DNA from 2 places in the Terribacillus sp. AE2B 122 genome. Region 2 is predicted to be linked to the other one. Evidence: riboswitches for the same ligand, from Rfam matches in the RefSeq annotation. Region 2 holds a riboswitch; the other holds the start of a gene.

Region 1 (15,053 bases), on a different contig from region 2:
AAAGGTTGTTACATATTATATATGGCCAATATGTAATGACCTCTAATTCAACAAAAGCCCCCAATAGTTTAAGTGTATTTCTTCATTAACTATAAGTATCAGCAGACCATTCATAACTGGAATAGCCTTGTTAGTGTCAAAAAAAAAGCATTGAACCTTTCTGGAACAATGCTCAAAGTAATAAAGTTTTCTATTTTAATATTTGTTGTGCTTTTTATAAGTTAGTGCCAAATAATAAAACTATATCAACTTAAGAATGTTTTTGCCATTTCGACAAAATCGTCTGGATATTGAAATAAGGAACCGTGTCCTGCATGGTCAAATATTTCCAACTTACTATCAGCAATTCTATTTGCCAAATCATTTGAGTTTTCTGTAGGAACCATGCGATCATGATCTCCATTTATTATTAGTGTTGGCTGAACAATTTTAGATAGATCCGCAGGTCTATCTTTGCCCCACTTATTGATTGCATCTAATTGTGATCTATACGCTCTCAAACTGATTGTTTTATCTCGATGGTTTTTCCTTTTCTTTATTTGAATTAGAAATTCTTTAGCCTTTTTCTTGCCATTCTTTGTGTTTGGGAAAAAGAGATAGGTCTTTACGTCTTTGAAAGTCAATATTGCACGGACAAATTCTAGATTAGTAACACGTGTGACATTGGAAATACCTTTTCCTCCTCGAGGGCCCGTACCAACTAATACCAGCTTTCTAACCAAGCTTGGTTCCTTTAAGATTAGCTCTTGAGCAATCATTCCTCCCATTGACAGACCTATCAAATCTATCTTTGAAAATCCTAGTAGTTTGATAAATGTGATGGCGTCGTTTGCCATTTGAGAAATGTTGTTTGGTACTTTCCCATTGGATAGTCCTACTCCAGTGTTATCGAATGCGATGACCCAACGACTTTTAGCAAGACCATTAATAATCCTTGGATCCCAATTATCAAGATTAGCTGAAAGATGAGTCAATAATATAATCGGTGTTCCTTTTTTTTCTCCTAATTCTCTATAAGCATACCGTTTACCATTCTGGTGCTGAATAAATAAGTTAGGTGCGTCAATATAAGAATAATGAATCGACATTGACATTGCTACTTCTACTCCTACTCATCTTCAAAATTTAATAACTACTTTTCCTTTTGTCTTTCCTTTTGCTACTAAATGTAATGCATCATTAATATCATCAATTGTAAAATTGGTAGGATCAATGGCTGGAACAATATTGTTTTCTTCAATGATTTTTGTGATTTTTTCCAATTGTGTTCCGTCAGCTCTTACGAAAATGAAGCGATATTGAACACCTTTTTTTTGTGCTTTCTTATCAAATTTCGAGCCAACTAATCCAAAAATAAGTTGTTTCCATTTAGGCAGACCTTTATCTATTGCAAACTGTTTATTTGGTGCAGTACGAAGACTTAGTAACCGACCACCTGGTTTGATAATGGATAACTCGCGTTCGAATTCATCAGCACCTAAAGTATCGATTACAAAATCAACTTCGTCTAATATTTCCCCGTAATTTTCCTTTGTATAATCAATATATTGATCTGCACCAGCATTCAACGTTCTCTCTTTAGCGGAAGGACTACCAGATACAATCACCTTTAATCCCATTGCTTTAGCTATAGGAACAGCCATTTGTCCAAAACTTCCTGATCCTCCTGGTATAAACACTGTTTGTCCCTTCTTTGCTTCTAACTCTTCAACTAAGCCTTGATATGCCGTCAAACCAGTCAAAGGTGCAGCAGCTCCAGTAACGAAATCTAAATTTTTCGGCAAATGCCATATGGATTTAGCATCAACTGCAACATATTCTGCAAATGCCCCGATTTTTTCAATAGGGAGTCTTGTATAAATAGGATCTCCAATCTTAAACCCATAGTCTTGTTTACCCACTTTTTCAACAATTCCTGTTAGTTCATTTCCTATTATAAGAGGCATATCATAGTCTTGTATTAATTTTACACTTCCTGTGATATTTAATATTTCAAGTGGATTTACTGCAGCAACTTTTACCTTTATCAGTACTTCATTATCTTTAATACTTGGTATAGGGATATCAACAATTTGTGCTTCAATGTTTTTTGAGTATTTTGTGATTTGAGCAGCTTTCATATACTTAATCTCCTTTTAAAAAACCATCAACTCTTACATTGATGGTTTTTCTCATTCGTTTATCTCGTCATTCATAGTCTAGCCTGTTTTATTCTTTTAAGAACGGATAATCTGTATACCCTTCCGCTCCTCCTGCATAAATGGTATTTCTATCAGGCGTATTTAGTGGGGCATCCAATTTCAATCGCTCGTCAAAATCCGGGTTGGCTATCATCCAAGTCCCTACAGTTATAACGTCTGCAAGTTCATTATCCAAGTCTACTGTAAGTTGGTCTAAAGTACGTCCTGCTCGGTTAACAAGAAGTGCTTGTGACCAAAGTTGACGTATATCTTGTAATAATGATTCGTTTCCGAAGTGCATGATGTGTAGATATGCAAGGTTGAGCTTATCTAACTCGCTGATTAAATAACGATACATCTCACTACTTGTTTCGCCCTCTTCTATACCATTTAGTGTTCCTTGAGGAGAGAAGCGTATGCCCGTTCGTTCTGGACCAATCTCATCCACAACTGCTTTTGCTATTTCAATGGCAAATCGCGAGCGATTTTCAATCGTTCCACCGTACGCATCCTGACGGTGATTTGCATTTTCACTTAAGAACTGTTGAATAATGTAACCATTTGCTCCGTGGATCTCAACCCCATCTGCACCAGCTTCTACCGCTGCTCGTGCTGCTAAGCGAAACTCATTTATAACATCCTTTATTTCTTCTTCACTCAACGCTCTAGGTGTAGGAATCTCCTTCATCCCTTGTGCTGTAAATATTTCTGTATTAGGCGCAATAGCAGAAGGCGCCACAGCTTGACGGTGATGAGGCGTATTGTCGGGATGTGATACACGGCCTACATGCATAAGTTGAATAAAGATTCGTCCTCCTTCGTTGTGCACTTTTGATGTTACCTTTTTCCATCCCTCAATGTGTGATTCTGTATAAATACCAGGTGTATTAGAATATCCCTGACCATCATCTGAGGGTTGAGTGCCTTCACTTATTATTAAACCAACAGATGCACGTTGGCCGTAATACTCTGCTGCCAAATCACTTGTTGTGCCATCTGGAAGTGCTCTACTCCTTGTCATTGGTGCCATACCCAAACGGTTTTTTAGTTCTATGTTTCCAATTTTGACTGATTCAAATAACTTGCTCATATAACTTCCTCCTTGTTCATAGGTATATTGATATTAGTGGAATGGTTGCACAAGAATTGGCTAAGAAAAAAGGAATTTGCTTTTTTGATTGATAATCCTTTGTAAAGATGCCATTTCCGCAGATTTATTTGTTTCAGTTGAACGGTAGAAGAAAAACACGAAGTTCTCCAAAGCAATCTCTGCATTCCAACCGTGTCGATTCATTCTTTCACCTTTCAAATAAAAAACTACATAAATTAACCTTCTATTATTGGATAAATTTGATTTCTTATCTTGAATTCATAATTTTGATCTACAATACCCACGGCCGCATTACTATCATATATTTCCATCATAAATCCAGCTACTTGCTTAGCTGTGTGGTACATAGGTAAATTTTCTTTATAATTGAAACTATCCAAATCAGTTGCATTTTTAGCGAATTCTGTTTCCGTCATTGCTGGTGCTAACACTTTTGCTTTTAATTTTGCACCTTTTAATTCTAGTTCTTTTGCAAGACCTTCAGTGAATGCACTAACATAATATTTAGACGCAGAATAAGTGACAGTTCCAACAGCAATTGCATATCCAAGTGCTGATGATACGTTAATTAACTGCGTTCCCTCTTTCTCTGCATAATCTCGAACAAATAATGTCGAAAGGATTGTTAAAGATTCTATGTTAAGCCGTAACATCGTTTCAACTTTATTTAAGTTATGTTCCGCTACAAATGCGGAGTCACCAAGACCAGCATTATTAATCCAAGTCTCAATTTCATATCCTTTTAAATTGTTATACAGGTTATATGCCTGTTCTGTGACAGACAAGTCAGCTGTGCGAATGATAACATCTAATTGAGGATTTATATTATGAATTGCGGTTTTTAGTTCTTCTAATTTATCTAATCTTCTTGCAACTATAATTAAATTTTTCCCCCGAACAGCAAATTCTAACGCTGTCTCATACCCTATACCTGAGCTTGCTCCTGTAATAACTGTGTATTTCATATTAACTCTCCTTAAATTTAAATAATTTAAATCATCATTTATTCATTATTTGTTTATTAAAAAGATATCAAGGCAAACTTTTGCTTGAACAAGTTATGTTCAGCTAGATTGATCATCAAAACCTTTTGGGAATGAACGTTCTCGAAAGAGCAAAAAAAATTAATCTAATACCGAGAGCGTAATATCAATTACGTTATTTAATTTATCTATGTCATCGGTAGTTTTGGTCATAACGCGTAGCCCTACTAAGGAATTATGAAGAAATTCCGATGTTTTTTTTGCATCAAGATGGTTAGATATTTCTCCAGATTGTTGACCTCTTAGCACTAGCTTGTTTAGCAGTAATTCAGTCTCAGAAAAGCTCTCCAGTACCTTTTCTGCTGCTTGATCATCATGTAAAGACAACTCAACTGCTGTGTTTACCGTCAAGCAACCAATAATTTGTTGTTTATCTCTGACAATTACCATTTCAAATAATTGCCTGATTGCTTCCTTTACCGATTCCAGTTGGTTTACTTTATTCTCTGTTCTACTTCTTATTGTTTCATTATAGTGCTCTAACGCTTTTATAAATAAAGTATGTTTGTCCCCAAACGTGTCATATAAGCTACGACGATGGATACCCATATTCTTCACTAAATCTTGCATGGAGGTTTTTTCATAGCCCTGTATCCAAAAAAGTTCCATAGCTTTTCGTAATACTTCATTTTCATCAAACTCTTTATTTCTAGCCATACTATCATTTCCTTTGAGTTAATCTTAGAGTAACCAGAAAATAAATAACATTTGACTTTCTCGTCCTCTCGCCAATAATATCATTTTGAGAATGAACAGTAAAGTTAGGTTTGGAGAGATGAACATGAATCATTTAGTTATTAGCTTCACCTCCATTTATAATTGCAAAGCAACATTTTGAGAATGATCATTCTAATTTAATCAAAGTAATACATATTCGTCTTACACATTCATAGTATCATTTCGAGAACGATTGGTAAAGAATTAGTTTTATGCTCAGTTTGTGATACAGGACGGGTTACCAAGCGCTTGAAGAAATTGTCTTGAAGTAGTTTGATTCTGTATATTAGCCAGCACAAGATCTCCTAACAGGTTAAAAGTGATAATTTATCGATTAGAAGAGGTTTATTTTACAGGACTTGGAAAAGATAAATTGGGGCTCCTGATTAGAATATTACTAGAGTTAGTAATGAACGTGAAAAGGTTGCACCCATTGGTACAACACTTTTATATCTATATTAAGGGTTATATATGTTATCTAATTTATTTAAGAGTTGATTAAGTTCTTGTCTCAAGCGAACTACCTCCTGGACGCTCTAGCGTTCGGGTGTATATATATATGAGCTAAAAGTCGTCCATACTTATCGTAAGGGTGGCCGGATCTAACTTTAATAGAACCTGGTTAACACTTAGAGCAGCTGCTACCAAGTCCCCTGCGTCTTTTCCGTATTTCTGCCTTTCTTTTGTACACGCTGGGGTGTCAAAGGCTAGGAACCTTACTGAATATTCTTTATTAGCATCTATGAGATATGGTTAAGACTTTCTTTATTGAGTAAGGATAAAAAAAATCCGAACCTATAATGGTCCGGATTTTTTCCTTCAATAAAATTGTATCCAAATCAATAACAATATCAAGGAAATCAAACTAATTACTAATGAACGGACTGCTGATCGGCAACAATATGAATATCAATATTGTACGTCTGCCGCATAATCGTATTTACTATAGATCCTTTCCAAACCTCTTCCCAACGTGTCCTGGCTGACTGCCCTAGTAAGATTTGGGTGATAAAGTGCTTCTTTGCTTCTAATACGATGGCATTTGCCACTCGCTTTTTCGATTTATGCAACAGGAAATGGGCATAGAATGTGGTGCAAAGCTGCCGAATGTAATCTACCTTCTCCTTGTCAGTAAACTCGTCACGAATCACATGTAAAATATAAAGCTCCGCATTCAGGCGATTTGCCATGCGATAACCTCGGCGTATCAGCCTTTCTGCCGTATCAACATGCTGCACACAAATGAGTATCTTTTCATGTACACCCAAAGGTCCTCGATAATCTGCTCCATTTTGGCGCTCTAGTTTCTCGTCCACCTCATCCGCAATCTCCCGAAGTGCCAGTTCACGCAGAGCAGCGAGATTGGTGAGTTGAAAATAATTCTGTAAGCTCTTTTGAATCCTATGCGAGGGATAGATTCTCCCTTCTCTTAATCGCTTTTGCAAGGTTTCAGGTGTTGCATCAATCAGCTGTATTTCATCTGCCTGCTGAACAAACAAGTCTGGCACACGCTCATTCACTCGAACTCCCGTAATCGTCTGAACGATATCATGCACACTTTCTAAATGTTGAATATTGACGGCCGAAAGCACATCAATCCCTACATCCAGCAGTTCCATGACGTCTTGGTACCGTTTTACGTGCTTGGAGCCAGGTATATTTGTATGCGCCAATTCATCCACTACAACCACTTTCGGTGCCCGCTGCAAAATTCCTTCTACATTGAGCTCGTGAAATGGACGATCTTTATAGTTGATTTCCAGCAGAGGAACTTGTTCCAAGTTTCCGATCTGCGCCGCTGTTTCCGACCTCCCATGCGTTTCAATTACACCGATAACAACGTCTATATCTTCTTTTTTCATCTGTTGTGCATCCGTCAGCATCTTATAAGTTTTACCTACACCAGGAGCAGCGCCAATATATAGCTTCAGACGCCCTCTTCCGTTTGAAGCTGCAGCTGCTAAAAATGCAGCTGCTTTACCGTTTGTTTCCATTACCTCAACGCCTGCAAATCAACGTTCATCTTTAAAACATTTACCGCAGGGGCCCCGAGCATTTCTTCAAGGTGAGAAGTTCGATGTCTTTCAATTAGATTATATAGCTCCTCTTCCGGTATGCCTCTGACTTCAGCTATTCTTGGTACCTGAAATTCTGCTGCTTCGACCGAAATGTGTGGATCAAGACCAGAACCGGAATTCGTCACTAAATCCAGGGGAACAGGACCTCCATCCGGGTTAGCCAATTGCTGGGCTTCTATTGCATCTTTTGTCCTTGAAATCAATTCAGGATTGGAAGGCGCATAGTTTGGTGTTCCGGAACCAGCTGCATCGTTTTCTATACTTGAAACCCTGCCCTGGAAGAGCGCTGGATCAGTAAATGTCTGTCCTATCAGCTCTGAACCAATCACATTATCGTTCTCATCTTCTGTTAGACTTCCATTAGCCTGATAAGAGAAAAATAATTGACCAATCCCTGTTACAGCCAATGGATACATCACACTGCATAAAACCAAGCATACTAGTCCCAGTCGAAGCGCCGGAATTAAATTAGATTCTTGCTTATTCATGCTATTTTCCCTCCTATAGAAACAGACTTAGCAGCATATCGATGATTTTTATTCCGATAAACGGGACGATAACTCCGCCCAGCCCATAGACGAATAGATTTTTCCGCAACAGTTTATCAGCTGAAACAGGCTTATACGTAACACCCTTCACTGCCAGTGGTACTAGTGCAGGGATGATTAACCCATTGAATAGAAGTGCTGACAGGATTGCAGTTGTTGGTGACTCCAGTCCCATAATGTTCAGGACATTCATCTCCGGGATACCAAGCATGAACAATGCCGGGATAATCGCAAAGTATTTGGCTACATCATTGGCAATGCTGAAAGTCGTCAGTGCGCCTCTTGTCATTAGCAGTTGTTTACCGATTGCTACAACCTCAATGATCTTCGTTGGATCAGAATCCAAGTCGATCATATTGGCAGCTTCCTTGGCTGCCGTTGTGCCGCTATTCATCGCAAGCCCGACGTCTGCTTGTGCCAGTGCAGGGGCGTCGTTTGTCCCATCACCTGTCATCGCCACGAGTTTACCTTGCGCTTGCTCCCGTTTGATAACTTCAATCTTATCCTCCGGTGTACTTTCTGCAATAAAATCATCAACACCGGCTTCTTTCGCAATGGTCGCGGCTGTAAGAGGGTTATCACCAGTACACATAATCGTTTTTATCCCCATCTTCCGCAACTCGTCAAAACGTTCCCGCATACCTGGTTTGACAGTATCTTTTAAATAAATCAACCCGAGTAATTCCTTATCTACCGAGACAGCTAGAGGTGTGCCCCCCATCTTCGCAATTTCCTCAGCTTTTTCCTGGATATCAGCCGGGACCTTCCCGCCACGTTCCAGCACCCAGGCTTTAACTGCTTCCACTGCACCTTTCCGATAGCTGCCTCCGTCTGCCAAGTCCATGCCGCTCATTCTTGTCTGTGCCTGAAATGGTACAAATGTTGCTTCCTCCCATCTGTCCTGTTCCATTACAATACCTTGATCCTTAGCCAAGCTGAGGACAGAACGTCCTTCTGGCGTCTCGTCCTTCCAGGATGTAATGAGCGCGGCCTGCATCAAAGTAGTCTTAGAGGCAGTTTCAACTGGTATGAAATCGGCGGCCATCCGATTTCCGAAAGTAATGGTCCCGGTTTTATCCAAGATGATTGTATCAATGTCACCTGCTGCCTCAACGGCCCGACCAGACATTGCCAAAACATTGAATCGTGTAACCCGGTCCATGCCAGCGATACCGATTGCACTGAGCAGACCGCCAATCGTAGTAGGAATCAGACAGACAAGCAGTGCAACAAGCATTCCTGTATCGAGCGAGAAGCCGATATAATTTGTAAAAAAAGGTAATGTGATCACTACAAGCATAAAAATAATCGTTAAACTAATAAGCATAGTGTTCAGTGCTATTTCATTCGGTGTTTTCTTGCGGTCTGCACCTTCTACGAGCGCAATCATTCGATCTAGGAAGCTTTCTCCTGGTTGACTGGTAATTTCAATGGTAAGCTCATCACTAACAACAGTTGTACCGCCCGTTACCGAGCTAAAATCTCCTCCTGCTTCCTTTAACACAGGAGCTGATTCCCCAGTGATTGCTGATTCATCCACACTTGCCATACCAGAAATGATCGTTCCGTCACCAGGGATGACTTCTCCTTCCTTAACGAGGATAATGTCACCTTTACGCAATTCAGCCGAGGATATTTTTTCTTCTTTTCCCCGGCGGAGACGTCTGGCAGCGGTATCCTGCTTGGTTTGTTTCAGCGTATTCGCCTGGGCCTTCCCTCTTCCTTCGGCCACCGCCTCCGCCATATTCGCGCAAAGAACTGTCAGCAGCAGTATCACTGAAACGCTCCAGTAAAATCCGCTCCCCATTGTCCGGGAATGGGCGCCAGGAAAAACCGCGAGCAAAAATGTGACCAAAAATCCGAGTTCAACAATGAATAGAATCGGATTCCGGACCATATACACTGGATGTAGTTTTACAACTGCATTCACACAAGCATCTTTTAAGATCTTTTTTGTGAATAATCTAGTGGATGAAACTTCTTCTTTCCCTACGGAATGTGTCACCATAACAAATCACTCTCCTATAAAGTTACATATTCTGCAATCGGGCCTAATACTAAGGCAGGCAAGAAGGTCAATGCCCCTACCAGGAAGAATGTACCTACTAATAAACTTGCAAATAACGGACTATCTATCCGGAGGCTTCCTTTACTCTCCTGAACTGCCGTTTTCCTTGCCAATGAAGCTGCCACAGCAATCAATGTGATAATAGAAATATAGCGTCCTAGAAACATGATGATACCAGTCAGGATATTCCAAAAGACTGTCGCATCCCCAAGCCCCTCAAACCCTGATCCATTATTAGCTGCCGATGAAGTGATTTCGTATAATACTTGAGTCAAACCATGGTAGCCTGGATTTGATATCGCTCCATTGCCTGCAGGAATATACATGGCAATAGCTGTGCCAACTAGGATGAGAATTGGCTGAACGAGCAGTGTGAATGCCAGTAGCTTCATTTCTGTCCCCTCGAGCTTTTTACCAAGGAATGCTGGTGTTCTTCCAACCATCAAGCCAGCTATAAAGACAGCAATCATTACGTAAAGCATCACGTTCATGAATCCAGCCCCTACACCACCGAAAACGGTATTCAGCAGCATATTTCCAAGTGCTAGCATTCCTGTTAGCGGACTGAGTGTATCGTGCATCGTATTGACCGCTCCAGTTTCTGTGGCGGTTGTCACAATGGCATAGAAAACACTACCGATGACACCAAAGCGGGTTTCCTTTCCTTCCATCATGGTACCTTGCAGTACTGGATTACCTTGTACTTCTGCAGCAACACCAGCCACAAGCATGACAAGGAATACAACAACCATTGCACCGAAAAGCATAAGACCCTGTTTTGGTTTCCCTATTATTTTTCCGTACGCAAACGGTAAGGATGCTGGAAGTAAAAACATAAGCCATAGTTGTAACACATTCGTATAAGCGTTCGGATTTTCAAAAGGATGGGCAGAGTTGACCCCAAAGAATCCTCCCCCGTTATTACCTAGCTCCTTTATTGCCAAGAACGATCCAACTGGACCTCGCAGAATAGTTTGCTCCAAACCTGATAACGTTGTCACATGTGCTACAGCTGAAAATGTTTGCGGTACACCAAGGGCAATGAATACAATTGCCATTACCAATGAAACAGGAAGTAAGATGCGTACAATGGAACGAACAAATGTTTCAAAGAAATTACCTAATGGTTTGCTGCCAAGCAACCGAATGAATCCAATCGCAGCTGCCAGTGCAGTACCAGGGGCTACAAACATCATGAATAAAATTGCAGCCGTCTGCGAGAACAGTGTCAAGCCAGATTCTCCGCTGTAATGTTGCAGATTCGTATTGGTCATGAAGCTGACTGCAGTGTTAAATGCCAGAGCTGGATCCATTCCCGTTATATGTAAAGGATTCAGCGGCAGAACACCTTGCAGACGAAAAATCAAGTACACAAAGAGCAAGATAACCATATTGAAAAGCAGCATAGAAATTAAAAATTGCTTCCAAGTTTGTTGTTGTCTCTTAATTCCAGCCAAACGATATACTATATTTTCAATTGGAAAGAATGCACGATCCAAACGTGATTCTGAAAATACAGCGGCCATGTATAAGCCCATCGGCTTTAAAGATAACCCAATTAAAACAAGAATCAGAACCATGGCAATAAGTGAAATCAACATCCTGAGAACCCTCTTTCCTTAAAATTTTTCCGGATTAAATAAGGCGTAGACAAGATAGCCAATGATGCCCGTACCTAGTAAAAGTAAAAGAACCTGCATTATCATCGTGTTTCCTCCTTCTCAACCATCCCAGTTACAGCAGACAGTACGGCTGCAGAACCGCCAAACAATATAAGAATCAATCCAATGTAAATAAATTCCATGTCTTTACCCCTTCTTCTTAACTTTATTTACACCCTAAAAAAGTGCATAAAAAAGAAGCCACAGAAGAGGGCCCTCTTCTGTGACTTCTGGGCATAACGAAATAAACGTGCGCCTATCACATTTTTTGGCTTCCTCTCGAACGCTTACGAAGTTAGCTGACGGATTCGGGCCAGAGAGTAGCCCTACTCTTTTCAGAGATTCACCCCATGTAACAATAGTTACGGTTGGTTCCCCCGCTTCCTGAATCAGGAATTAAGCGATTACGAATTATATGCTATTTTGTTTGGTTACACTTGGAAGATGAACCTTATTCTACGCTCGTTATCACAGATAGTAAAACAACTAAAAAACTGAATATGCACTATTTCCATATCAAAATCGGCCAAACAATCTAAAAAACATGATTAAATTGTATGTTATCTTCTAAATTCGTTTATTTTCTTATGATTACATCGTTTATCTCTTTGTAATTAAAGTTTTAATATTCAGTATATTTTTTTCTGGAAGTATTATATTCCTTCATAACAAATGACATCTATGCTTTCAATTCTTGGATACTTCAGCGTTAGAGAAGTGTTCGGTTAACTTTCTTGCTAAGAAGTTCTGATGTGCCTAAGTACTATCTACAAAAGTGTACTTAAATGAACGTAATCACAAGGTATATAACATATAGCTTATCTCAAGAAGTCAGAAATTCTTCCAACACTTTTTTGCAATTATAGTAACTATATAAATTAGAATTGAGGACGGTCTAACTAAAAAAGACTGATATCATGATCGATATCAGTCAAATTAATGCGAAGTTACCTTTTTTCAGTAATGACCAACAAAACTCCAGCTAGAATTAGTGCTGATCCAATCCAAAATGTTACTCCTATACGTTCACCAAGTAATAGCCATCCCAGAAAAGCACCTACCATTGGTTGAAAGAAAAAGAATAACCCTCCCCCAGATGCATTGAGAAGCTGCAGCCCTCTACTCCAAAGGTAGAAAGCCCCTGCAGTTGAGATAATCCCTAAATATAACAACCCTCCCCATATTGTAGGATGTGAGAGTTCCGCAATATTTAACTCATTCAATCTAGGGAGAACGAAAGGGGTTAAGATAATAACAGCTATTACACTAGCGTACGTTGTCACTGCTATTTGAGAATAGCTGTCTGGCAATAGTTTTATAAGCACAGACATAAGTGCCCATGTTAAAGCTGCAATCAAAAGTGAGATGCCGCCTAGTTTACTATTAAAATCCAAGTTTCCTACACCTATAATCAGGAGAACACCTATTGTTGCTAATATTATTATTATCTTCTTCGGTCAAGGTAATGTACTGGCAATACTAGATCGAAGCGATCGAGAAACGCGCGCAAGCAATGGCGAAGCACCAAGATGTCATCCTAAGAGAGAAACTAATCGACATCATGCCGGATTATGCAAGAGCCATCAGTCAGTCATTCAGCAATGTCGAGTCCATCCGTATTTTGGATAATGGCTCAGGCGGTGGAATCAATTCCCTTCCCAACACCGTGACAAACACAATGGCAAACTTGCAAGAAAGTCTTGGCCAAATGACAGGTTTCGATTTGGAAGGTTTCTTGCAAAATATCAGCATAGCAAAAACAACTAATGATGAGGAAGGAGATACCGAAAAATCAGGTCTTCAGCAAATCAGAGTGAATGACTCTATTAAACAACTTGAAGACGAAAACACAAATCAATAAGAAAAACCAAGACACCTGTGCTAAAGTACGAGTGTCTTGGTTTTTTATTGTCGTTTAATTAAAGCAGTAAAGAAAAAGAACACGCAAGGCGAATTTTTGATTCACTTACAATGAAGCCCCGCCATTCTCATCCAGAAACTATAACTCTATCTCACCAATCTTCAGCCATCCGTTGTCTTCCTGCTCCTCATTAGCGAAATGGAATTTCTTGGCGTTAGAGTTTATTTCCGATAGAGGATTAACAACTCTGACTAACATATCATAACTGCCTTCACTTAGTTCAGAAGTGTCAGTGGACCATTCCAAAAGAGCCCCTTTATTATCTTCTGTTTCTTCGTCATCTGGTAAGACGTTTGATACATCCCAATCGGTTGCCCATTCTTTTATGTTGCCGTTCTTATCTCTTGCTGCGATTTCGACTTTCCAATCATAGTAAAAAGGAGCCACACTTGTATTCTGAATTTCAATCGCCGCTTGTAAACGGCCGTTGGCAGCATGCACATAGCCAGTCGGTACAAAATACTCATACCCTAAACTGCGTGAACCTTCACGTGCTCGTTTCAAGGCCTCTCCTTCAAGAGACGTTTGGAAGACTTCTTGTATTTTCAGCCAAGATGCGTGAGTTAATTCCAGGCTCTTGTAGTAGTCTTCGCCTTGCGCTCCTTCTATTGGTTCTCCTATATACTGGGGCGGATCGTTATCCCACATATCTATTTGAATTTCGGGACGCATTTCTCCTCCAATCGGTTCAACTTTCCATTTATCCATCACTTGGTTGTCTTGCAGACGGCCGACAAAATGCCAGTCCTCTCCGCCCAAACTAGCAGGCAAAGTCTGAAAAGCAAAAGAATCATCGTGATAACCGATATTCAAATCACGATTAAATTCGGACGGATAGCGTGCAAGTATTTTTGTTTCATCAAACGAATCGTCGAATTCTTGAACAATAGCTGCTTGGTTGGCCAAGTTTGGCATCCAATCTGTTGCACGACCGTCTTCTTGTTCCGCCAATTTACCATCCCAATCTCCAGCTGGAGTCGATCCATCCTGCGGATAAGTATGCCATTCACCCCAAAATCCTACTAATCCAGCTTGAATAAAACCAATTCTTGGGTCGCCGTCGTACCTATCTCCAAGAGCTTCAATAAATTGATGTAATGCTGTATTTAGATTTTCATCATCATAGTCGGGTGAAACACTCGTTCCTTCAGGTCCCCCGTTGCTATTATAGGAGTAATCTTTCGTTTCCAATCCCAGATCCAGCAGAAACTGCGGAATTCCGGATGACCTATTTGGATAATCGAGATACACTCTAAAAATGGCCTGATTCCCTCTTGAAGCTACATCATCTATATTAGATTCCAGCTTGCTCCAGTCAAATTCGTTAAAATTTGTCATAATTTCATTTAGAGGGATATAGAAGTACTCCATACTATATGGCATCTGATTATCTATACGCCATTCTGCCGATTCACTGAAGGGTAAAAATCCTTTTAACGGATTATCGATTGGTGCTGCTGTATAATTAAGATTAAATGTGTTAGAAGGAGTTGCCCACTCAGGAGCCAAAGTTCCTAACTCAGTGTCTTCCGAAACACCCCATAGACTGATAGAATCTATAAAAATTTCATTCGTCGAATTTTCTTGGGGATTATAGCCAAATTCGAACCCATCTACTAAGGTTAGATCAAGATCATTGTCACAGCCTTGCGGACATTGCCATGCCTTCTCTGTAAATTGATTCCAAGCAATACGGATATGGCCAGTAAAATCCGCTGGAACAGTC
Region 2 (15,053 bases):
ACGATGAAGAGTCGCTAGCCTACTACCGATTTGTTACACACTTGAAGTTCTTTGCCCAGAGGATCTTGAATCACCGCAAACATAAGGACGAAGATAATAGCTTATTCGAAATGGTAAAGACCAACTATAGTAAAGCCTATGCATGTGCGCAGAAGGTCCAGTCCTACATCCAGAAGATGTACCAGGAGCAGCTGACCAATGAAGATCTACTTTACCTGACGATCCACATTCACCGAATCGTTCAAAAGAAAGAGGAACACAGATAAAGCCAGCCGTCATCGGCTGGCTTTATTGCTGTTCTTATAGATCATCGAATCCGTTCAAATCACTTGTTTTCGTGTACTGACGGGATTTTTGTTCAAAGAAATCGGATTTCGTACCATTGAAATTATCCGTGTAGGCACGAATCCATTTCATTGGATTCTTTTCATAACCTTCGTAAATTTCGCTTAGTCCAAGCATACGAAGCATTTTATTCGCACGATATTTCACGTAGCCTTCCATGTCATCCAGGTTGATTCCATCGATACCGTCCAATACATAACGGCTCCAGCGCGCTTCTTGCTCTACTGAATGACGGAATTGATCATACACCCACTCAATGAATTCGTCGTTATTGTACTCTGGATTTTCCGCTAGTGTCGCACGGAACAATTCACTGATAAAACGACCATGATGCAGTTCATCCCGATTGATGTAGGAAATCATCGTCGAGGTACCGACCATTTTCTGATTACGCGCCAAGTTATAGAAGAACGCGAATCCACTGTAGAAGAATAATCCTTCCAAAAGTGTAGAGTATACCATTGCCTTAAGAACTGTCTCGATGGTCGGATTTTGCGCAAATTCATTGTAAACAGCAGCAATTCTTTCGTTCCGTTCCAACAATACCTTATCTGTGCGTCCTTCGTTAAAGGAAGCAATCTGGTTATCATAATTTGTTACAGAAGCAAGTACATATGTGTAACTATGATTATGCTCGCTTTCCTGGTCAGCAATTGTTGCTAAAATCGATTTGACACTTGGGTCTGTCGAATAAGCAGCTATTTTGGAAGCGATATCCGTTTGAGGGCCGTCCAATGTCGCCAGCAAACCGATAATTTTCAGGAATGCTGTACGCTCCTCATCAGATAGATTCGCAAATTGTTTTGTATCTGCCACCATATTCACTTCATTGGCAGTCCAAAACAAACCGCGAATTGTTTTACGCAGTTCATAGAAATGTGGGTAAGCAACGTTATCCCAATGTAGGATTCCGCTTGCATCTCCGTTAAATAATGCAGTAGATTTATTTGGATTCGTCGGCTCCAAAACGGTAGCCTTCATCAATTTAGCCATTCCAATACTCCTCTCGTCCATTCCAATACTTCTTCTTCCTGAGATCCTCTTGGCGATTGCTCTATTTTAAGCGGTGCAATTGGCGAATGATAGAATTTGGACAGCTTGTCCGCTGCCATACAAAACATATCATCACCGCCAAACTGTGTATCACCAGTGCCGAACACAAACACATTCTCTGGCTTATATCCGACATCCGCCACAAAATCCTTCACATCGAATGGGGTATCACCAGATCCCCATGTATACGTACCGATCAGCATCGCATCATAATCTGGCACATGCGGAAACGGCTCATTGCCATTCATGCAATAAAGCGTCACGTCCTGCTGTTTATGTGTCAGCTCTTGTGCAATCAGCTTTGCAACTTCTTTCGTATTGCCGCTGACAGAAGCATATGCGATGAGTAAGGTTTTTGTTTGGAGGGGTTTCGCCATCGTTGCTGATCCTCTTTCAGAAAGTCCCATCGTATCAGTCCAATCTGTTCATAATTCTATCATATTCCGGGCCTCTTCGGTACTGTAAGCTATTCCCTTAGCCATAGAAAGAAAACTATATATAGACTTTATCATTTAATATTAACATACATATAGTGCCTGTCTAATATAATTTGTGAACATATTATTTACAGGATCAAATCTAGTATTGGTTCAATAGTAGCTCTAATCGTTATATCCTAAGCGTCATTAAAAAAACCGGCTGGCACGTGCCAGTCGGTTTTCCACTACAATTTTAAGCGCTATTACTAAGAATAAAAGCAGACTTTATTTAAGTTTGAATTCAGCTTTCTTTCCTTTGGAAATGTCCTCTGAATTTTCATCATACAAAGGTCCAAGCTCGATATCGAATGCTTTATCTTTCCATATCTTGTCGTACTGCTCCTTATCAAGTACATATACCTGTAGCAATTCACCGGATTCACCCGCTGCAATGCTTTGCTGGTACTCATAAGGAGATAGCATACGTTCGCTCATTTGATACTGTGAACCATCATTTACATAAAGATTGGATGCAATGTTATCCAATCCGATATTATCTGATCCTTTGTTATCAACATTGAATTTAACAGTCAGCAAGACAACGCCATTTTGGAAATTCTCAAAGCGAGGTGCCTCATATTCATTTGGTGTAAAATCAGCAAATTGGAAGCCATCCAATGTAATCGTAGAATCACCAAGCTCCTGACTTTGCCCGATGCCTTCCTTCTCCTCAATCATGGTTTTTTCACCCATGTTATCAACCGAAATGGCATCCTGATAAAACGCTGCATTTGCTTCTGTTTGTTTTGCCCCTTCTTCACTCAAATTAATAGTGAATTGACCTTTGGTTCCAAGAGCTGTACTTAAATCATCCGGATTGGTAGTTGGTGCAGGAACTTCTACAGTAGCAGATCCTGATTCCATTGCTGCTTTAAGTTCAGTTTCACCCATTGGATAAGCATAAGTACCAGTAATGGTTTCTCCTGCTTTAAGCTCGTAATTATTATCAGGACTTAGCTTTGTCGCTAGTTGACCATCTTCCGGGATAATATCTTTGTAGTTATTATAAGCTTTAACGGCACCTGTAAAACTCATATACATAAACGGTGTATAGTGGAGATCTTTGTCTGTGTCATTCTTAACTGTATATTGAGCAAGAATGACTCCTCCGTTTGTTTCATCATTGAAAGGAATACTATAGTCTGTATGGAAGTCCTTTAAACCAACTAGGGAGTAAGAATCCAGGGAGACTGAAACACCTTCCATTTCGTGTGTTTGTGGCTCGGTAGCTTCAAAGAAGACAGTTGTTTCCTCTGCATCTGTAGTCGTTTTCATATAATCAATTAGTTCGGCGAAATCGGCAGAGCCGGAAACAGCTTCTTCTTTATCTGCAGCTGTATCTGTATCCTCTGCTTTTACTTCATCTTCTTGGCTAGCTGCTTCAGATGCAGCTGGTTTTTCTTCTGTGCTCGCTTTTTTACTGTCACTTCCGCAACCACTAATAATAATTACAGAAAGAAGCGCGCCAAAGAGCAGCATTAATTTCTTATTCAAGTTTTCATCCTCCATTCAGAACTTATGATAATAAGCGTAACATGTTCTATAATCTGGCAATATCGGCATTTAGTAGTAAATTTTGTCTTGTAACTTCCTCCATTTCCAGGACTCCTTATATATTGCAGTATAAAGTACCTAAATCGCTCTATAATGCCTCATATCAGTGTTTTTTTACCCACCACATCGATAAACTACATTCTTTCGAAAAAAAAAGAAGACCGTGTATACGATCTCCTTTTCCATTATTAATTACAAAAGATAAACCACCTTTGTCTTATTCCATTACTTCTTCCTAAGTCGGAACAATAACCCCTTCATCCACATAAGGTATGCCATTACGAAGAAGGCTCTCAATTCCACCTGGATGGTACGTCATCACTTCATCCACTTCGGAATAAGACTTCCACACAGCTTCGGCTATTTTTTTCGTATCCTGAATCTGAATTTCTCCACCAATTAGTCTAGCTTTAAACGTCACAAAGGTAGCGTGTTCATTGACAGCTTGTAATTTTGCCTCATTAACGGCAACGATAGTTGTCACTTCTACGTCCAAACCTGTTTCTTCCTTTGCTTCCCGTACTGCAGCTTCAGCCAGTGATTCGCCTGGTTCGACTAAGCCGCCTGGTAATGTCCAACTGCCGTTCTTTTTGTTATGTACCATAAGAATTTGCTGTGTCTCTTCATTATGAATCAATGCGTAGGCTACTCGTACTTCTTTCATATCCATACCTCCTCCATTCTCTGTCTCCAGTATATACCAAATAAATGTTTCCCTGTTGACAACAATTAAAGAAACTCATATAGTTTAGTTTAGTTAACTTAATTTATGAGGTGCTTACGATGAAGGCTTTATTTAAAAACAAACAATTCACCGCTCTGCTCTTCTCCGAACTCTTTTCGGTTTTGAGTTTTTCCATGTATATGATTACAGTATCTTGGTATGTCGTTGATGTGCTCCATCATCCTCAATACCTTGGCCTGGTAATGGCAGCTGCGTCTATACCGCGTATGGTGACAATGATAATCGGCGGTGTACTTGCTGATCGCATTCAAAAATCTAAAATCTTATTCAGCACCCAATTGCTGCAGGGAGTATTGATTGGTATCTTGCTCTGGGGGCTTGCACATGATTCCCTGACGATAGCATTACTGCTTGTTGTATCTTTTTTTATTGGCTGTTTGGATGGATTTTTCTTCCCAGCTCTGTCATCTTTAGTCCCAAACATCGTATCTCAAAAAGAACTGCAGCCTGCCAATACACTTATTCATAGCTCCCAAGAACTGATATTCCTAATCGGTCCGATTGCTGCAGGTGCAATTTTGCATTATTACAATTTCACTGCTACCTTTGCTGTCAGCATAGCAGCCACTGTAATTGGCGCTTGCATTGTCTTCCCAGCCTTTATCAAAGATGCAAAACCAGATAAAAACAAAGAAAAGACCTCCTTCATTACGGAATTCAAAGAAGGCTATCGCTACCTGCGATCCTCTTCTATCTATATATCCGCAATTAGCATTATTATCATTGTGAATTTCTTTGTTTTTGGTCCAATGTTCCTCAGCTTGCCTATCCTGGCTGAGGAGCTTGGCGGCAGCGCTTTGGATCTTAGCTTTTTAGAGGCTGGTTTCTCTGTTGGGTCCCTTGCAGCCACTATCTTCCTGCTTTTCTTCACACTAAAAAAGAATCGCGGAAGACTAGTTCTTATATTCCTGATTGCTAGTGTTTTGGCTCTTGGAGTCTTCAGTCAGATCCCAAGTTTACATTGGCTGATTCCAGTTGCAACGATGATTGGATTCTTCGGTTTTATTACGTATATTCCAACTGATGTCATCATTCAGGAGAAAACAGATCCTGCGATGATGGGAAGGGTCATGAGTATCGTATTCTTAGCTTCCACAGCATTCGACCCTATTTCTCAAACCCTGTTCAGTTCCTTGATGAGCGTTGGTTTTTCTGCACGTATTCTGCTTGCCGCATTTGCTGGTGCTGGATTACTTATGGCGGCCCTAGTATTTGCAAAAGCTAAAAAATGGCGTAATATGCAATAAAGAAGTTGTTTTGGAAGGAACGATGCACATGAGCCTTTCGTATAAGGAAATTATCCGAAGAATGAATGAAGCCTATGAGGAGTTTGGCATTCTTATCTCCCAAGAGACAAAGAAACTTGATGAGCTGGATTTAACTGTTCAGCAGGAATATATGCTGTCCTACATTGAGAAGAACAAGCAAGCCACAGCCAATGATATTGCAGCTGCTTTTGGAATTTCAAAAAGTGCTGTAAGCCAAGTGTTATCCAAGTTAGAAAAACGGGACATGATAACCAAGCAAGTCAACCCATCCAACAAACGAGAGTACTTTCTAACACTAGGAAACAACGGTCGCGAGTATATGGATAGACTGCTTCAATTAGACGAGATTCTTATCGATAAGTATTATTCCAAACTCAATATTGAGGAATTGAATCAAATGACTGAAACTATGGTACGGATCAATAACGTTATACGGGAAGAGAAGAAATAGAGGTGCCACCTTTTGGTGACACCTCTATTTTTTAGCTTAATCGGATAATCGTAAGCGATGCACCCGTAGATCCTCCGCCATTCAGCACAGCAGTACCTACTAACCCAAATAATTGTACTGCCACTGTGTTACCAGCAGTAAGGTTTACAATCACATTGCCTTCATAATTGGAAATAGAAACAGCAGGAGCTACTACTGAACCTGCAACCTGCGCTCCATCGACTACTAAACGTGAAGAAATCAAAAGTGCAGCAGTAGTGTTGATCTGATACGTAATATAATATCTTCCTGTCGTAGGGACCGTAAAAACTGTAGAACCTCCGTTAGCTGTAAATCCGTCTAAGTTTTGCGCACTTGGCAGAGGTATATTTGTACCTCCTAGAAGGACAACCACTGTACTGCCGACTGTATTTGCAGCATACATGGAAGACGCAGTTACAACATCACCTGTAGCTCCTGTTACTCCTGTTGCTCCGGCTAGACCTGTGGATCCTGCTAATCCTGTTGCCCCTGTTACCCCGGTCGCTCCTGCTAGCCCTGTCGCTCCCGTTTCTCCTGTTGTTCCTGCTAGACCTGTCGCTCCCGTTACTCCCGTTGTTCCGGCTAGGCCTGTTGCTCCTGTTACTCCTGTCGTTCCGGCTAATCCTGTGGATCCTGTTACTCCCGTTGTTCCGGCTAGGCCTGTTGCTCCTGCTAATCCTGTTGCCCCTGTTACCCCGGTCGCTCCTGCTAGTCCTGTGGATCCTGTTACCCCGGTTGTTCCGGCTAGACCTGTCGCTCCTGTTACTCCCGTCGTTCCGGCTAGACCTGTGGATCCAGTTACTCCTGTTGCTCCGGCTAATCCTGTGGCTCCGGCTAGGCCTGTTGCTCCCGTTACCCCGGTTGTTCCGGCTAGCCCTGTTGCTCCCGTTATCCCGGTCGCTCCTGTTACTCCTGCTGTTCCGGCTAGACCTGTCTCTCCTGTTACTCCTGTTGTTCCGGCTAGACCTGCCGCTCCCGTTACCCCGGTCGCTCCGGCTAATCCTGTGGCTCCCGTTTCTCCCGTCGTTCCGGCTAATCCTGTGGCTCCGGTTACCCCGGTCGCTCCTGCTAGACCTGTCGCTCCCGTTTCTCCCGTTGTTCCGGCTAATCCTGTGGCTCCCGTTACTCCTGTCACACCGTTTAATCCTGTAGCTCCAGTTGCCCCAGTAATACCAGATATCAGTAAGGAATAATCGAGTGATGCACCTGGCACACCACTTGGTGAAGCAACATTAGTTATATAAAGTCCGCCTTCGTAGCTGACTACCTGACCAGCCGGATAAGTTGGTGCTGCTATCGGATCAAAAGGAAGCACACCGTCTAGCCCGATGCCTGTAGCACCGGTTGGACCGATCGGACCAGATATGCCAGTAGCCCCTTCAGATGCTAACAATGTATAATCAGGTGAACTGCCTGGCAATCCGCTCGGAGAAGGCACATTTGAAATATAAAGGCTACCGTTGTACGTGACAATCTGCCAAACAGGATAAAATGGAGCGGCTGCTGCATTGAATGGTACAACACCTTGCAATCCTACCCCTTGTTCTCCAGTCGGACCTGTGATTCCTGTAGCACCAGTGGCACCGGTTGCAGCTACATTAAAGTTATTAGGATAGATGGTTCCCTTGTTGCATCGGCCTCCATTGTTCAAAGGAGTCAATTTTTGCACCTCCAGATTTATTCACTGCAATCAGCATATGTTACTGCCATTTTAAAAGGAACAATCTGGATGCTAATTGGTTTATCCGTCTCCATATAAAAAAGAAGCAGAAAACTATTCTTTCTCCAAATAAAAAGTACAGTGAAGCAAGGCAACTGACAATAGCATTGCTATGCCTCCAAAAAGCATTAAACTCAATCAGATGTAAAGTAAATCCATGATGGTTCTTCTTGGTTCTCTTCAGCTTTCCTCCCTAAAAAAAGAAGTCGCAGAGCAGGTTCCTCATATAAACGCACGTATGTCACATTTTCGGCTTCCTCTCGAACGGTTACAATGTTAGCTAACAGATTCGGGCCAGAGAGTAGCCCTACTCTTTTCAAAGATTCACCCCGTGTATCAAAAGTTACGATTGGTTCCTCTCCTTCCTATATTCAGGAATTAAGCGATTACGAAATGCATGCAATTTTTGTTTGGTTACACTTCAAAGTACTTTTATAATGAAGGCAGACTACATACAAGGAGATACAAATGAAAACGCAAAACCTCACCCTAATGGCTATCCTCGTCGCAATCGGAGTACTAGGCGCACAGTTCCTCTGGTTCCCTACGGGTGCAGCCCGCGCCTTCCCTGTCCAGCATGCTGTAAATGTCATCACTGCTGTACTGCTTGGGCCCGGACCAGCAGTTGTCGTTGCCTTCTTGATCGGACTTGTTCGTAATATGCTTGGTCTTGGAAGTTTGCTAGCTTTTCCAGGAGGAATGCTAGGTGCCCTGCTTGCTGGATTGTTTTATCGTTTTTTCCGTCGGAAAGGTGCAGCCGCGATTGGGGAGATGATAGGAACCGGGGTGCTTGGATCCCTGCTCTCTGTTCCGATCGCTAATTTTCTTATGGGCCAAAAAGCTGGTGCATTGGCATTTGTCCCGGGTTTCCTCGCCAGTTCCATTACAGGTGCCTTACTAGGCTGGTTAATCATTCGCCGATTAAAAACACCACAACAGCGCCAGAAAAAATAAGGGTCCTAATTGGACCCTCTTACAAAGAAATAAATTCTTTTTCATATACAGTTCGTACTTGGAAAAGTACTTGAGACGCATGCTGTTTAAACTTGTACTCAGCTGGCTTGCCTTTTGAAAAATACAACCCAGCTTCCTCTGGTGTCCTTTTTAATCCTGCGAACAATCTGCCTGCCCCTACACTCGGATGCGGGCCGAAGAAGCGGATAAACGGCTGAATAAGCAGCGGTAAGCCTCCGTTTCTGCCTTTTCGCATCGTATTGTTATTTCCTGGATCAACACTGATAATCGTGATGCCTTCTCTCTTCAGTTTTGGCGCTAAAGCGTGTGTCCAAAGGGTAATGGCTAGCTTTGTAGATGTATAAGGACCCGTAAGCTTCTGAAACTTCTTCGGTTTTGCTAATTCCTCAGGTTCAAATGTCTTCCTGAATCTGAATGCATCCGAACTTGTCTGGATAACTATACCTGGAGAACCTTTTTTCAATAGCTCTAATAGCTCCATGGTGATGATGTATGGGACTACTGTCTGCACTTCGTAATGAAGCTCACGCCCTTGTGGTGAAAAGAGAAGCTCCGGAAAACTGCCTCCTGCATTATTGAATAGTGCATCGAGCTTTGGTTCAAGCTCTTTTATTTGTTCCAAAGCGGATTTTAGCTTTGTGAAATCTGATAAATCGGCACGATAGATCCTGATGATCCGCTGATGGATTTTCTGCTGCAGCTCCCGTTCTTCTCCCGGAAATCCTGAACGAATCAATGCGACAACCTCCCAGTCATTTTCGATCAGTTTCTTCGTCAGCTCCAAGCCTATACCGCTATTTGCACCTGTAACAAGTGCTATTTTTTTCTTTCCTTCTGTCATTTTTTTCTCCTCCATTCGTGAATGGCTGTAGTATATAAGATGGAGTTTACTCCAGGTCAATACAAAATAATTTTCTTGACCTGGAGTAAACTTCAGGTTTTACAATAAGCTTATATAAGAAGGAGGCGGACGTATGTATACAATCAAACAAGCAAGTACGCTTTCCGGTTTAAGCATCGATACAATTCGTTTTTATGAGAAAGCTGGATTACTTCCTGCAATAAATCGGCTGGCAAATGGACATCGCTCTTTTTTACCGACTGACATTGAACGGATGAAAATAATTATTTGTATGAAAAAAGCCGGCTTTACTTTAGAAGAGTTGAAATCTTATCTTGATATCGCTGAAACAAGCAATATACATGAACATCCTGAATTAATTGCAGGCATGCTTCAACACAAGGAAAAACTTAAAAATCAAATGGTCCAATTACAGACTGTTTTAGACTTTATCGATCAAAAATTATCGGAGGGATCTTGGCTGGAGAGGAAAGCATAACTCTGGTATAGCCTCCGTTCTGCAAGACTATAAAACTTGGTATGTTTGATGCTTCTTCCGTCCATACTGCTTGCTAGTGAGGTGGTTAGGATGGATGTAAAACCGAATCTATTATATTCGATGCTGGATGGCTATAAACCGGTCCGTAATCTACTAGGGCTGGGTGACCCGAGCGTTCAAAAGATTGATGATCAGTGGTGGATGTTTTTTGGCGGGTTCCAGCGCAACTTTAAAAATAATCTTTTCAGTGCCAGTCTCCCAAAAGGATCGCCGCTGACGACAGCTAATGCCTGGAGGATTTCAACGTATCCCGGAAAGCCACACAAAGCGAAGCCTTTGCTGCCTCAGCCAAAGGAAGCTGCCTGGGATCGGTACGGATTGCATGAGCCGTGTTATGTTGAGGGGAAAGTGGATGGAGAGCTTGTTCGCCGCATTTACTACACCGGCCGAAGTGCCAGTAATGTCTTAGGAAATGAATCTCCCTATTCGATCGGCTGTTTGGAAATGAGGCATGGCAGATGGTTTCGCTACCCGAAGCCAGTAATGACCGGAACGGTACGAAATGATAGTGTACTTGCTCCAAAAGTGATTTACGATGAAGGTAAATGGAAAATGTGGTTTGCGGCGACACCACACGAGCCCGGAAAAGGAGATATCCCGATGCACGAGGTGTATGCTGCCGAAAGCGAGAACGGCCTCGATACTTGGACGAAGCCACGTCTATTTTTCACTCGGGAAGATGCATTTACGCATGCCAGGCCAAAGCGAATTCATAATATGTACTACTTGCTCGTCAGCCGCTGCGGCAATGCTTTTGGCGAGGATACTTATAAGTCGCAGGATCTCTGGTTATTCAAAAGTAAAACAGCAAGCTTCACGAGAGCAGATTGGTCAGAGGAGCCGAAGCTGCTGATAAAAGCAGACACTGGAGAAGCCTGGTATCAGAATGGCATATTCGGATCGTGTCTTTGTGTTGATGATAATGGAGAGCTGGTCGTCTTCTTTTCAGCCATTAATAAATCTATCTACTGGCTCAATGAAGCGAGCGATCGGCTTAAAAGAGGAAAGAAACCTCCATTTCCTGCACCATTCTATTTTACAGTCGGCAATATGCGGGTGGACGAAACAATAGCAAAATAAGAAGGAATGCTTTTTCTGCATTCCTTCTTATTTTCTTTTACTCTAAGTTTTTAATAACAGCCATTTCTTTTCCGAATCTATCTCCGTTATCAACAAAACCAATGCTGGTGTATAAATGATGCGCAGCCTGATTATCGGGATGGTAACCGACAATGACTTTATTAGCATCTGGTAATTCTGCTATTTTTGAGATCAATAATTGCACAGCCAGTTTCGCTATCCCTTTGCCTTGATAGTTTTTGTCGACCATTATCCTATAAATCCAATAGCCATCAAGTTCTTCTTTAACAGTATTAAACATTAGGAAACCTACTATCTTTTCATTCAAACTAATGCCGTATAGCCTTAACGTAGTTTCAAATTTTGATTGTGCTATGGAAATTGCATTCGATTCTATGAATGCTTCCTGCTCCTTAGATACATTTAGCTGGCAGCATTCGTACCAGTTGCTTGCATCTAGTTCTGTAAGACTTACCTTGTTTTGTTCCAAAATAATTCCCCTTCCAAGATGAGGGGAAACGCTACGCGACTTAGTTAGTTGGACGCTCCCCTTTTTTGTTTGCTTTGTCTGAATCTATCCTAGTTATTTTCATAATGAACGCCCCCTTCAAAGCCTAGCAGGTGATTTCACCTTCCTGACTTTGTAATATTTATTATATTCTACCATGTTTTCAACGTTCTTTTCCTTTTATATTACGTACCAATGCGGGACCCCTTTTCAAACCTTCCACTCCCGCCATACTGCATACCGAAGCAATAATCACTCCCGCACCTAACAGCTTGGCAGTCAGATATAATCCCGTACCTACAGCAATATCAATCACGACAAATGAATATATAGCAGTTGCTTTCACAACAACGATTATAATTTCCCGCTTTTTTGCTGACACGAAGCAAGCCCCCTTCCTCCGTGTTCAGTTTATGTGCAAGGCAGCTTGACCCATGTTCAAATGTTCACACGATCTGTTTTTGCTTCTTTCACTTTTTGGATATACTGCTGTGCAATCGATGTAATTTTGTCATAGTCTCCTGTGCTGGCAGGAGCTACAAGATTGCCGCCGACTCCAACAGCTACCGCTCCATTCTTCAGCCAATCGCCCACATTCTCCAAATCGACTCCACCTGTTGGCATGATATTCGCCTGCGGAAGCGGAGCTTTGACTACTTTGATATAACTTGGACCGAAAGCACTTCCCGGGAAGAGCTTAATAATATCAGCTCCTGCTTCCATCGCCTGCTTTATTTCCCCGATTGTCATACATCCTGGCAAGTAAGGAACTTGATAAAGATTACATAACTTGGCTGTTTCAGCATCAAAGGTCGGACTCACAATGAAACTCGCACCTGCGAGTATTGCTAAACGGGCTGTCGTACTATCCAGCACTGTACCTGCCCCAATGACCACATCTGGGCTTTCAACATACTGGGCAGAGAGCTGTTTGATCACTTGATCAGCATCCTTAACAGTGAATGTCACTTCAATCCCTGTAAGACCGCCCTCTATACATGCATCGGAAATCTGTATAGCTTGTTCTGGCGAATCCGCACGAACTACTGCTACAATAGCTTGGTCAGTAAGCTTAGCTAAAACTTCTGCTTTTTTCATCTATTTTCCCTCCATATGTGTACTGAATTTACAAACTCCAACCGTTCCCGTATCATAGAAGTAAGCAATGAATGCAATAGAAACGGAGTAATATCTATGTCTAATGTGCAATCACTTGAACGTGCCTTAACTATTTTGAATACGCTTTCCGATTATCCTGATGGCTTGTCGATTGCGAAGCTGACTAAGCTGGTAGATTTATCGAAGAGTACGACACATCGGCTTCTGGCAACACTTGCGGACATGAATTATGTGGCAAAGGATCCGGAATCAGACAAGTATAAAGTAGGTTTACAAACACTTTATGTTGCTCGCAGTGTCTTGAATAACAACAACATCGCCAATGTGGCCAAGCCTTACCTGAAGCAGCTGTGTGCAGATGTCAATGAGACTGTGCACCTTTGCATCGAAGATAAAGGTGAGATTGTCTACATCGATAAGCTTGAAAGCAACCAGACGATCCGCATGTACTCACGAATCGGTAATAGAGCGCCCATGTACTGTACAGCTGTCGGAAAAATCCTTTTATCAGGTATGGCGGCTGGCCAGCTAGAAGAAATAGCTGATTCCACCACCTTCACACCGCGCACACCGCGCACAATCACGTCGAGAGAAGAGCTGCGCACTGAAGTGGACAAAGTCCGCCAACAGGGGTATGCACTGGACAATATCGAAAATGAAGAAGGCATTCGCTGTATTGCCGCTCCGATTTACAGCCATGAACATCGGATTGTTGCAAGCTTCAGTATCTCCGGTCCCAGCAATCGTGTAACAATGGACAGAGTAAACACCGAACTGATAAATAAAATGAAAGCCTGCAGCCTGGAAATTTCCCATGCATTAGGCTATACCAGATAGAGGAGAAGACCTTCCACTTGGAAGGTCTTCCTTTTTTATCCGATCGGCTCTCGTTTCATGAAATGTGTAAGCTCTTCACGGTTCGGTAAGCCATCATTATCTCCAGGTGACATGACGGCAAGTGCACCGATAGCAGCTCCTCTTGCGATGCTGTCAGGCATCTCTAATCCTTCTAGCAACCCGCTCACTACACCAACCGCAAAGCCATCACCAGCACCAACCGTATCAACCACTTTTTTCACTGGGAACCCTTCTGTATAGAATTGCGTACCGTCCATACAGCTGGTAAACGCTCCTTCTGCCCCCAGTTTCAACACAACAGTCGGCACACCAGCTTCATGATAATATGCAGCAATATCAAGCACATCAGTTTTTCCAGTCAATTGTCTTCCTTCAGCTATACCAGGGAAAATGATATCCGCTTGGCTGGCCAATTCATTAATAACCAGTGCCATCTCCTGCTTATCAGGCCACAAACCTGGCCGAAGGTTCGGGTCGAATGATACCTGCAGTCCATTTTCCTTAGCTTCCTTCATCATCTGGTAAACCAATTCACGACAGCTTTCAGACAAAGCCGGGGGAATACCTGTCAGATGGAGATGATCGTAATCAGCCCATTTGATTTTTTTAATCAGCTTTTTATCCATGTGGGAAGCTGCCGAGTTCTTCCGTGCAGAAAACACTTCCGGATCTCCGCTTTTCACTTTCTGTTTCCATTGCATTCCGGTCACAAAGGCAGGTTCATAGCTAACATAAGTGGTATCTATATTGTTTTTCCGTAAGAACTTATGAATGTTTCGACCGAATGGATCTAAGCCCAACTGGGTGACATACGTCACTTGATGCCCAAGGCGAGACATTCCGATAGAGAAATTCACTTCTGCTCCTGCGATGAAACGAGAAAAACGTTCGGCATCATCCAGCAGCCCTTCCTGCTCCGCAACAAATAGTGCCATCGGTTCTCCGATTGTTAAGATTCTGCTCATCTGTCAACGTCTCCTTTATGCAAAGAGAGACATACTGTATATGCCTCTCCGATGGTTTTATACAGTATTTGAGTTGATATTTTTCGGATCGATATTTGTATCGTCTGTCTTCTGCTTTTCCTTCTTCTTCATATGCTGTGCCCAAAAAGCTGTCAGAATCGGGACGAGTATCGACGTAACAACTACAGATGCGGCAACAAGTGCAGTAGCTGCTTCTGCAATCGGCATGAATTCCGGAATCATTGTGGCAATAATCATTGGGTTGGCAACTGCTGCACCAGCAGTACTGGATGCTGCGATACCAGCAGTTCCATTTCCGCCTCCAATATATTTGTCCGCAATCATAAGCGGGATACCAGTAACGACGATAACAAGTACACCAAGGATGATACCTGCAAGACCGGTCTCCAAGATGACACCCAAATCAATTGAGTTACCCAGCGCGAAACCGAAAAACGGAATCATAGTCTGTGTTGCTCTGCTGAAGAAGGCGCGAAGATCGCCATCCAAGT

The links. Region 2 has a riboswitch for cyclic di-AMP ahead of AE2B122_RS19420 (collagen-like protein). Riboswitches for the same ligand answer to the same signal wherever they lie in the genome.
Region 1: another riboswitch for cyclic di-AMP. It lies ahead of kdpF (K(+)-transporting ATPase subunit F); the one in region 2 lies ahead of AE2B122_RS19420 (collagen-like protein).

The regions. Positions count from the first base shown of each region.
Region 1 is NZ_LR700942.1:926,572-941,624, forward strand. It holds gene AE2B122_RS04735 (alpha/beta fold hydrolase) at 246-1,094, opposite strand; gene AE2B122_RS04740 (NADP-dependent oxidoreductase) at 1,119-2,120, opposite strand; gene AE2B122_RS04745 (alkene reductase) at 2,209-3,270, opposite strand; gene AE2B122_RS04750 (SDR family oxidoreductase) at 3,507-4,256, opposite strand; gene AE2B122_RS04755 (TetR/AcrR family transcriptional regulator) at 4,416-4,991, opposite strand; gene kdpDN (KdpD-like non-kinase potassium sensor) at 5,924-7,045, opposite strand; gene kdpC (potassium-transporting ATPase subunit KdpC) at 7,045-7,617, opposite strand; gene kdpB (potassium-transporting ATPase subunit KdpB) at 7,631-9,685, opposite strand; gene kdpA (potassium-transporting ATPase subunit KdpA) at 9,700-11,340, opposite strand; gene kdpF (K(+)-transporting ATPase subunit F) at 11,365-11,451, opposite strand; cyclic di-AMP (ydaO/yuaA leader) riboswitch at 11,676-11,819, opposite strand; partial or broken gene AE2B122_RS04785 (DMT family transporter) at 12,354-12,860, opposite strand; gene AE2B122_RS04790 (hypothetical protein) at 12,920-13,267, shown strand; gene AE2B122_RS04795 (DUF4832 domain-containing protein) at 13,406-15,053, opposite strand, start outside.
Region 2 is NZ_LR700944.1:259,298-274,350, forward strand. It holds gene licT (BglG family transcription antiterminator LicT) at 1-266, shown strand, start outside; gene AE2B122_RS09695 (ribonucleotide-diphosphate reductase subunit beta) at 301-1,338, opposite strand; gene AE2B122_RS09700 (flavodoxin) at 1,326-1,775, opposite strand; gene AE2B122_RS09705 (DUF5068 domain-containing protein) at 2,103-3,371, opposite strand; gene AE2B122_RS09710 (NUDIX hydrolase) at 3,667-4,095, opposite strand; gene AE2B122_RS09715 (MFS transporter) at 4,215-5,423, shown strand; gene AE2B122_RS09720 (MarR family winged helix-turn-helix transcriptional regulator) at 5,452-5,895, shown strand; gene AE2B122_RS19420 (collagen-like protein) at 5,927-7,576, opposite strand; cyclic di-AMP (ydaO/yuaA leader) riboswitch at 7,889-8,031, opposite strand; gene thiW (energy coupling factor transporter S component ThiW) at 8,105-8,590, shown strand; gene AE2B122_RS09735 (SDR family NAD(P)-dependent oxidoreductase) at 8,610-9,452, opposite strand; gene AE2B122_RS09740 (MerR family transcriptional regulator) at 9,586-9,951, shown strand; gene AE2B122_RS09745 (hypothetical protein) at 10,042-11,091, shown strand; gene AE2B122_RS09750 (GNAT family N-acetyltransferase) at 11,129-11,581, opposite strand; gene AE2B122_RS09755 (hypothetical protein) at 11,763-11,981, opposite strand; gene AE2B122_RS09760 (bifunctional 4-hydroxy-2-oxoglutarate aldolase/2-dehydro-3-deoxy-phosphogluconate aldolase) at 12,038-12,697, opposite strand; gene AE2B122_RS09765 (IclR family transcriptional regulator) at 12,794-13,555, shown strand; gene AE2B122_RS09770 (sugar kinase) at 13,591-14,541, opposite strand; gene kdgT (2-keto-3-deoxygluconate transporter) at 14,599-15,053, opposite strand, start outside.